DNA from 3 places in the Mixta hanseatica genome. Region 2 is predicted to be linked to each of the others. Evidence: predicted binding sites of a transcription regulator. Region 2 holds the regulator's gene; each other region holds the start of a gene.
The links. The regulator Fur, encoded in region 2, represses iron uptake genes when iron is present. The targets are predictions, from matches to a motif close to ATAATAATGAGAACNACTATCAA.

Region 1: a site for Fur is predicted at 1,835-1,857, ahead of fepB (Fe2+-enterobactin ABC transporter substrate-binding protein). Genes of this name have one in related genera too.
Region 3: a site for Fur is predicted at 1,780-1,802, ahead of exbB (tol-pal system-associated acyl-CoA thioesterase). Genes of this name have one in related genera too.

Annotation. Positions count from the first base shown of each region.
Region 1 is NZ_CP082904.1:540,848-544,126, forward strand. It holds gene rplU (50S ribosomal protein L21) at 1-97, shown strand, start outside; gene rpmA (50S ribosomal protein L27) at 113-370, shown strand; gene cgtA (Obg family GTPase CgtA) at 580-1,752, shown strand; gene fepB (Fe2+-enterobactin ABC transporter substrate-binding protein) at 1,887-2,882, shown strand; gene fes (enterochelin esterase) at 2,842-3,279, opposite strand, start outside.
Region 2 is NZ_CP082904.1:1,384,735-1,388,013, reverse strand. It holds gene ybfF (esterase) at 1-465, shown strand, start outside; gene ybfE (LexA regulated protein) at 622-897, shown strand; gene fldA (flavodoxin FldA) at 1,037-1,567, shown strand; gene fur (ferric iron uptake transcriptional regulator) at 1,929-2,372, shown strand; gene mtr (tryptophan permease) at 2,485-3,279, opposite strand, start outside.
Region 3 is NZ_CP082904.1:3,640,060-3,643,338, forward strand. It holds gene K6958_RS17310 (SDR family oxidoreductase) at 1-472, shown strand, start outside; gene exbD (TonB system transport protein ExbD) at 546-968, opposite strand; gene exbB (tol-pal system-associated acyl-CoA thioesterase) at 974-1,711, opposite strand; gene K6958_RS17325 (TRAP transporter substrate-binding protein) at 2,065-3,042, shown strand; gene K6958_RS17330 (TRAP transporter small permease) at 3,100-3,279, shown strand, end outside.

The DNA.
Region 1 (3,279 bases), 840 kb from region 2:
TAAAATCGTTAAGTTTCGTCGTCGTAAACACCATCGTAAGCAGCAGGGCCATCGTCAGTGGTTCACTGATGTGAAAATCACTGGCATCAGCGCCTGAGAGGAGATCTGACAAATGGCACACAAAAAGGCTGGCGGCTCAACACGTAACGGTCGCGACTCTAATGCACAGCGCCTGGGCGTAAAACGTTTCGGCGGTGAATCTGTACTGGCTGGCAACATCATCGTTCGTCAGCGTGGCACCAAGTTCCACGCAGGCACCAACGTTGGTCTTGGCCGTGACCACACTCTGTTTGCAACTGCAGACGGTAAAGTGAAATTCGAAGTTAAAGGCCCGAACAACCGTAAATACGTCAGCATCGTTGCTGAGTAAGGTTGTCGTGCTGCAGGCTGGTTAATCTGCCTGCCAGAGAATGAAAGCCCCGCAGAATATTGCGGGGCTTTTTACATTTTAGGCTTGCCTGATTTGCTGTACAATTTACGTACAGTTCTTTCCGCAACAGGTCATCGCTTATGGCCTCGGCGGAATAAAGCCGCACCGGCTTGTCCGGTCGCCAGGTGAATGATTTACGGAGAAGGTAAATGAAGTTTGTTGATGAAGCGACGATTCTGGTCGTTGCAGGTGACGGCGGTAATGGTTGCGTCAGCTTCCGCCGCGAGAAATACATTCCGAAAGGTGGCCCGGATGGCGGCGACGGTGGCGACGGTGGCGATGTTTATCTGCTGGCCGATGAGAACCTGAACACGCTGATCGACTACCGCTTTGAAAAATCTTTCCGCGCCGAGCGCGGGCAGAACGGGCAAAGCCGTGACTGTACCGGTAAACGCGGTAAAGATATCGTGATTAAAGTGCCGGTCGGCACGCGCGTTATCGATCAGGGCACCGGAGAGACGCTGGGCGACCTGACGCGTCATGAGCAAAAGCTGATGGTGGCGAAAGGCGGCTGGCACGGGCTGGGCAACACCCGCTTTAAATCTTCCGTTAACCGTACACCGCGTCAGAAAACCATGGGCACGCCGGGCGAGAAACGCGATCTGCAGCTGGAGCTGATGCTGCTGGCCGATGTGGGCATGCTGGGCCTGCCGAATGCGGGTAAGTCCACCTTTATTCGTGCGGTTTCCGCCGCCAAGCCGAAAGTGGCCGATTATCCCTTTACCACCCTGGTGCCAAGCCTGGGCGTGGTGCGTATGGATAACGAACAGAGCTTTGTGGTCGCGGACATTCCCGGCCTGATTGAAGGCGCTGCGGACGGCGCGGGCCTGGGCATTCGCTTCCTGAAGCACCTCGAGCGCTGCCGCGTGCTGCTGCACCTGATCGATCTGGCGCCGATTGATGAATCCGATCCGGTAGAAAACGCGCGCATTATTCTTGGCGAGCTGCAGAAATACAGCGAAAAACTGTATAACAAGCCGCGCTGGCTGGTATTCAACAAAGTCGATTTGTTGAGTAAAGAAGAAGCAGAAACGCGCGCGAAAGCGATTGTAGAAGCGCTTGGCTGGGAAGAGAAATATTACCTTATCTCTGCCGCCAGCCAGACCGGCGTTAACGCGCTGTGCTGGGATGTGATGTCCTTCCTGAACGCCAATCCGAAAGAGGCGGAAGAGGAAGAGAAGAAACCTGAGAAAGCGGAATTCATGTGGGACGATTACCACCGTGAAGCGCTGGAACAGGCAGATGAAGAAGTGGATGAAGAGTGGGACGACGACTGGGATGAAGATGACGACGAAGGCGTTGAAATCATCTATCAGCACTAATCATGCTCAATCACCACAGCCCGGCTTAATGCCGGGCTTTTTTTTTGCTGTTTCACCCTCTTGGGCAGCCAGCAGTAGCGCAACGGTAAAGAAAATGATTATCATTATCTCTCAATTTCTCGTTGGGATAGATCATGTCTTATCGTCGCCTTTGTTCCCTGTTGAGCCTGCTGATAGTTTTATCCGCCAGCGCGTTATCCGCTTTGGCCGAGCCTGACGGCTGGCCACGCCAGTTAACCAGCGGTAAACAAACGCTTACCCTGCAGCCGCCGCCCCGGCGTATTGTCTCAACCAGCGTTACCCTGACCGGCTCTTTGCTGGCGATTGATGCGCCGGTTATCGCCAGCGCCGCCGCCATGCCCGGTAAACGTTTCACTGACCAACAGGGTTTTTTCCGCCAGTGGGGGGAGATTGCGCGTCAACGCCACGTCCAGCGGCTGTATAACGGCGAACCGACGGTTGAAATGATTGCCGCCGCCCAGCCCGACCTGATCGTCGTCAGCGCGACCGGGAATGATTCGGCGCTGGCGCTCTATCCGCAGCTGGCGGCGATCGCGCCTACGCTGGTGGTGAACTATGACGATAAAAGCTGGCAGCAGGTGATGAAGGATCTAGGCCAGGCCACGGGCCATGAAGCCCTGGCGGAGCAGCGCATCGCCGATTTTGATCGACGCTTACAGCAGCTGCGTACAACGATTACGCTGCCGCCGCAGCCAGTATCCGCTTTCGTTTATAACCGTCACGGGCCTACAATTAACCTGTGGACCCACGCTTCCGCCCAAGGGCAGCTGCTACAGCAACTTGGCTTTACTCTGGCCGTTCCCTTACCTGGCGGCTTTGATCTGATGGCATTGCAGAAACGGCGTGACAAGGTACAGCTAAGCGGCGAAACGCTGGTTAATGGCTTAACCGGCAAAACCTTTCTGCTGTTTGCCGCTGATGATAAAGATGCCGCTGCGTTAATGCATGAACCGCTGCTGGCAGGCGCGCAGGCGGTACAGCAACGGCGTGTTATCGCCCTGGGCGAGGATAGCTTCCGGCTCGATTATTATAGCGCCGGGCACTTGCTAACGCGTATCGGTCAGCTGTTTAGCAAAGCGCAGCCCACAGCGCCTGCAGGCCATCCGTAAGGCCGCCGCGCCAGCAGAGCGCATCATGACCGCCTTCGAATTCACGATAGTGAACAGCGTGGCCGGAAGCCTGTAGCAGCGGCAGCAGCGTGCGGTTTGATTGCAGAATGATCTTTTCATGTAAGCCAGCTTCAAGCCAGAGCCGCTGTGGATGATCCGCGCCTAAACCCTCTCTAAGCTGTTCCCCCAGCCAGCCGCCACTGCTGGCGGTATGGCGGTCGGGCCACCAGAAAGAGCCTGACAGGCTAACGGCGCCGTTAAAAGCGTGCGGCCAGCGCAGGGCAGCATAGAGCGCGGACAGTCCGCCATAGCTCTGACCGGCGACCAGCGTGGGTAATCTTTGATCCCATGATGGCAACCACTCACTTACTTGTGGCAGCAGCTCTTCCTGCAGCGC
Region 2 (3,279 bases):
CTGGCGCCCGAGCGCATCGAACAGCTGGTGCTGGTAGATATCGCCCCGGTTGATTATCGCACCCGACGTCACGATGAAATTTTTGCCGCCGTGAATGCCGTCACCGCCGCACAGGTGCAGCTGCGCAGCGAAGCCGCCAGCGTGATGCGCGAGATTCTTGCTGAAGAAGGGGTGATTCAGTTTCTGCTGAAATCTTTTCATGAGGGCGCATGGCGTTTTAACGTCCCGGCGCTGTGGGACAACTACACTGCCATCTCCGGCTGGGAAGAGGTGCCTGCCTGGCGTGGGCCGGCGCTGTTTATTCGCGGCGAACTGTCACCCTATCTTGATGATATTCATCGTAATGCTTTGCTGGCGCAGTTTCCCGCAGCGCGTGCGCATGTGATTGCCGGCGCCGGGCACTGGGTTCATGCTGAAAAACCGGATGCGGTGCTACGGGCCGTGCGGCGTTTTTTAGCACTGTAAAAGCAATATGTTAACGGGTCGACAAAGATTGTTCTCGCTCTTACGTCAGGGTATGATGGCGCGCTAAAATTTTGCCGCCGAAAAACTGGCGGCAAACCGGCCCAAAACGTCACCATGCGCGGCGCAAACGCGCAGCCCATTCAGTATCACGATTCTATGGCAAAAGAACAAACGGACCGGACCACGCTCGATCTCTTCGCAGATGAACGTCGCCCGGGACGCCCGAAAACCAGTCCGCTGTCGCGTGATGAACAACTTCGTATCAACAAGCGCAACCAGCTGAAGCGTGACAAAGTCCGCGGGTTACGGCGCGTTGAACTGAAGATGAACAGTGAGGCCGTCGATGCGCTTAACGCAATGGCGGCCGAACGTGGCGTCAGCCGCAGCGAGCTGATCGAAGAGATGATTCTCGCCCAGTTGCAGGCGCTTTGAACGGCTGGCAGAAGCGCACTAAGAAACAAATGCAGCGGCTTTACGAGTTCCGCCTCCTGACGGTCTCTGCTATTATTGCCGTAATCTGCAGACAACGGGCAGTTACCATATATTTAAGTTTCAAGAGGTTACTAAACTCATGGCAATCGTAGGTATTTTCTTTGGCAGCGATACCGGCAATACAGAAAATATTGCAAAGATGATCCAGAAACAGCTCGGTAGCGATGTTGCCGAAGTGCATGATATTGCCAAGAGCAGTAAAGAAGATCTGGAAGCTTTTGATATTCTGCTGTTAGGTATCCCGACCTGGTACTACGGCGAAGCGCAGTGCGACTGGGATGATTTTTTCCCAACGCTGGAAGAGATCGACTTCAACGGTAAACTGGTGGCGCTGTTTGGCTGCGGCGACCAGGAAGATTACGCAGAATACTTCTGCGATGCGATGGGCACCATCCGCGATATCATTGAGCCGAACGGTGCGGTGATCGTAGGCCACTGGCCAACCGAAGGCTACCATTTCGAAGCGTCGAAAGGCCTGGCGGACGATAAACACTTCCTCGGTTTAGCGATTGATGAAGACCGTCAGCCCGAATTGACTAACGAACGCGTGGATAAATGGGTTAAACAGATTTATGCAGAACTGCACCTGCAGGAAATTCTGGAAGCCTGATTTCGTGCGCAATGTGCTGTAAATCACATCGCGTAACAGGTTTTTCCTATAGAAATGATAGGTACGGGTTTGAAAATTTTATCATTGAGTCGGTAGAATACCCGTATCGGTCACGCGCTTTCCTGCCGTCGTGCTGTAAAGCGGCAGGATTAAGCGAAATGTAAACACAGCATCATATGGGCATGAACAACGCCGGACGTAGCGATCTTCTCTTTACTTCCACTTGCGATTTCACGCGCACCCTTACGGTTTTCATTTCGAAGCATCAGTTCTATAATGAGACGCTATTAGCTTAGCGTCGACCGATGTTCATGGCTGTTCAGCCACATTGTGACTAGCAAAGTAACAGGACAATATCCGCATGACTGACAATAACACCGCATTAAAGAAGGCCGGCCTGAAGGTCACTCTTCCGCGACTAAAAATCCTGGAAGTGCTTCAGGGACCAGAGAGCCATCACGTCAGTGCGGAAGAGTTATATAAGCGTCTGATTGATATGGGCGAAGAGATTGGGCTGGCGACGGTTTATCGCGTCCTGAACCAGTTCGACGATGCCGGTATCGTTACGCGCCATAACTTCGAAGGCGGCAAATCCGTTTTCGAACTGACCCAGCAGCAGCACCACGATCATCTGATCTGCCTGGACTGCGGTAAGGTTATTGAATTTAGTGATGAGTCTATCGAATCTCGCCAGCGTGAAATCGCCACGCGTCACGGCATTAAACTGACCAACCACAGTCTCTATCTGTATGGTCACTGCGCGTCAGGCGACTGCCGCGAAGACGAAACACTACACGATAAATAATCAATTATGCTATGCAGTAATCTGAAAACCGGTGCTCAGGCACCGGTTTTTTTATGGCTGCGTGCTGCCGTTCCAGGCGCGTTAAACCGCGAGCATCGTCCCGGAAATAATTTTAGCGGGCGTATACCGGCAGCAGATCGGCGTAGCTGAGTAGCGAAACGATAATATTCAGGACGGCAAACAGTAGCACCAGCAGTACGGGCAGGTTGCCTCCTTTTAAACGCCAGCCCTGAAAGTGCGGGAAGCGTTGCCGGGCGCGCCAGACCAGCAGCGCCGGCGTGATAACGGCCCATACGGTTGCTGCCAGCCCGGCATAACCAATCGCCACCAGAAAGCCGTTCGGCCAGATAAGCGCCGCGGAGAGCGGAACGACAAAGGTGATAACAGTGGTTTTTAACCGACCTGTCGCGCCGTTATCCATTTTCAACAGATCGGCCAGATAATCAAATAGCCCCAGCGTAACACCCAGAAAGGAACTGGCAACGGCAAAAGTGGAAAAGACGGTAAGCAGCACGCTCAGCGAGGCGCTTTGCAGTAAATTGCCCAGGGCATCAACCAGCGCATCAATATTGCCGCCGCGCTGGGCGATCGCAATAAAGTCCACGCGCGGAATATTTCCCATGGTGCCGACAATCCAGACCAGATAAATCATCAGCGCCGCTACGGTTCCCAGCAGCAGGCAGCGTGCGACTTTTTTGCCCTCGCCCCGGTAATACTCAATCAGACCGGAAATATTGCCGTGATAGCCAAATGAAGCCAGGCAAAAAGGAATCACCATCCAGCCATAACGCAGATAATGGCTTTCCGTGCCGCCGACATCAAACAGCAGCGCTGACCTGACATGACCGAGCAGACCGCCAAACAGCAGAAAGAAAGTGATCACTTTCGCGCCGAGGAAAATCAGCGT
Region 3 (3,279 bases), 2.0 Mb from region 2:
GCAGGTTGCGGTGGAGCAAATTGCTGAACTGACAACCGAGCAGTTCCGTAAAACCTATGAAACCAACGTGTTTTCCCTGTTCTGGATCACCCAGGCTGCGATCCCGCTGCTGCCGGAAGGCGCCTCGATCATTACTACCTCATCGATTCAGGCTTATCAGCCCAGCCCGCACCTGCTGGATTACGCCTCCACCAAGGCGGCGATCCTCGCCTATACCCGCGCGTTGGCGAAGCAGGTTGCAGAGAAAGGCATACGCGTTAATAGCGTAGCGCCAGGCCCCATCTGGACTGCGTTGCAAATCGCAGGCGGACAACCGCAGGAGAAACTGCCGGAGTTTGGTAAGCAGACGCCAATGAAGCGTGCCGGCCAGCCTGCGGAACTGGCAGGGGTTTATGTCTACCTGGCCTCGCAGGAATCCAGCTATGTGACGGCGGAAGTGCATGGCGTAACCGGTGGCGAACACCTGGGTTAAAATACAGGCCAGATGCAGGCACAAAAAAACCGGGGCGAAAGCCCCGGTTTTTTATACTTAGCGATCAGCACGATTATTTTTGCGCGGTTTCCATCCCCATCAGGCCAATCTTAAGATAGCCTGCGCCGCGTAATGCATCCATTGCGCTCATCAGCGTTTCATAATCCACAGATTTATCCGCCTGGAAAAAGATGGTGGTATCTTTTTTGCCTTCGGTTTGGGCGTTCAGCACGTCGATCAGCTTATCCTTGTTGACCGCTTCGTTGCCGATATACATCTGCTTATCGGCTTTAATCGAAAGATAAACCGGCTTTTCTGGTCGCGGCTGCGGCGCGCTGGTTGAGGCAGGTAAGTTAACCCTGACATCTACCGTGGCCAGCGGCGCGGCGACCATAAAGATAATCAGCAGCACCAACATCACGTCGATAAACGGCGTCACGTTGATCTCATGCATTTCACCGTTACTGTCTACATCGTCATTTAACCGCATCGCCATAGCGCTTAACCTACCCGCAGTTTATGTGCACTCTGTACCGGTTGCGCGTCGCTTTTGCTGCGCGCCAGATCCAGATCGCGGCTTTGCAGCAGCAGCACCTGCGCCGCTACATCGCCCAGGCCCGCTTTATAGCTGGCGATCATGCGGGCAAAAATATTGTAGGTGACGACCGCCGGAATAGCGGCGATCAGGCCGATGGCGGTGGCCAGCAGCGCCTCGGCGATACCCGGCGCGACAACCGCCAGGTTAGTGGTTTGCGTTTGCGCGATGCCGATAAAGCTGTTCATGATGCCCCATACGGTGCCGAACAGGCCGATAAAGGGCGCGACGGAACCGATAGTCGCCAGGAAGCCGTTGCCGCGACCGGCATGGCGGCTGATAGCCGCGACGCGACGCTCCAGGCGGAAGCCGGTACGCTCTTTAATGCCTTCGTTATCGTCCGATCCTGCGGAAAGCTCCAGTTCGTTCTGCGCTTCCTGCAGCAGTAGCGTACTCTGGCTGCGCGCATGAAAATTGTCGCTTAGCTCAGCGGCCTGACGCAGCGAACGCGCTTCCGCCAGCGCCTGCTGTTCCTGTTTCAAACGCCGACGCGCCGATGTCAGCTCGGTAAACTTGCCGAAGAAGATGGTCCAGGTGACAACGGACGCCAACAGCAGCCCGATCATTACCGCTTTTACTACGATGTCCGCATGTTCATACATGCCCCAGACAGAGAGATCCGTCTGCATCAGTTCATTGGTCACCACGCTAGTTCTCCAACCTTAAGAAGAGTCATTCAAACAGTTCCGGATCATACCAAAACAAGAGCGAATTGATACTAGTTCTCATTACTATTTACAAAGAATTCTCGTGCTTTTCTCCCCAGCCGGGCAAGACAGCGAAATGATGTAACCGGTTAGTTTTTAAATTGTGACGCTGCGTATAAATTTATTAAAACATCGTTTTAATTATGTGATGCGATTCATTCAATTCAGCTGCGCCAATTTTTCGCCAGCACAATTTATCTATAGTGAATCAGCCCCGCTGGCATCTGACCTTTGCCCTCCCCTCCCTCAGACCAGGAATCGGGCTCCCTTTAAGCGCAGGAGATCATCAAATGAAAATGAAAAAACTGTTGCTGGCGTTATCGCTGGCATCCACCGCGCTGTTTGCCTCGACAGTCGCCTCGGCAAAGGTGCTGAAGGTGGCGGAAGTTCAGCCTGCCGGTTATCCCACCGTCGTTGCACTTGAACATATGGGGGAAAAGCTGAAGCAGGCAACCGATGGCCGACTGGAGATGCGTGTGTATGCTGGCGGCACGCTGGGCGATGAAGAGCAAACGCTGCAACAGGTACAGCTCGGCGCGGTGGATATGATTCGCGTTTCGCTGGCGCCGGTCTCGACTATTGCGCCAGAAACCGGCGTGCTGACGCTGCCGTATGTTTTCCGCGATGAGGCGCATATGCACCACGTGCTGGACGGCGAACCCGGCAAAGCGATCGTCGAAAAGTTCGAGCAGAATCCCCGATCGCGCATGGTGTTCCTTGGCTGGACCGACGCCGGCGTGCGCAACATGATCACGAAAGATCCGATAACCAAGCCGGAAGATCTGAAAGGCATGAAAATTCGCGTGCAGAACAGCGCCATTTCGCTGGCGACGCTGAAGGCAATGGGCGCCAATCCAGTGGCGATGGGCGTCAGCGAGGTGTTTAGCGCAATGCAAACCGGCGTGGTGGACGGCACGGAAAACAACCCGCCAACCTTTGTTGCCCATAACTATCTGCCGGTAGCGAAGTATTACACCCTGACCGGACACTTTATCCAGCCGGAGATGATTCTGTTCTCTAAACGCAGCTGGGACAAGCTGTCAGCGGAAGATCAAACGCTGCTGCGCAAGCTGGGCAAAGAAGCGCAGGAAGATGAACGCAAGCTATGGGCAGCCTATAACCAGCAGTCGCTGGATAAAATGAAAGCGGGCGGCGTAACTTTTCAGCAGATCGATCGCGATGTTTTTATGAAAGCGACGCAGCCGGTCCGCGATCAATACGGTAAGGATTATCAGGATCTGATGCAGCAAATCGCTGCGGTGAAATAACCTTTTCTCTTTCCTGCGCCACGTCTTCTCGTGGCGCCGCTAACCAGGTAACACACTATGTCTGCATATTCACGTTTGATGGATGCGGTCTACCTGCTGTGCATGACGATCGCCGCCGTATCCTTATTGTTAATGGTGACGGTGATCCCCATCGGTATTTTTGCCCGCTATGTGATGAACGATGCCCTCTCGTGGCCGGAGCCGGTCGCCATTGTCTGCATGATTATTTTTACCTTT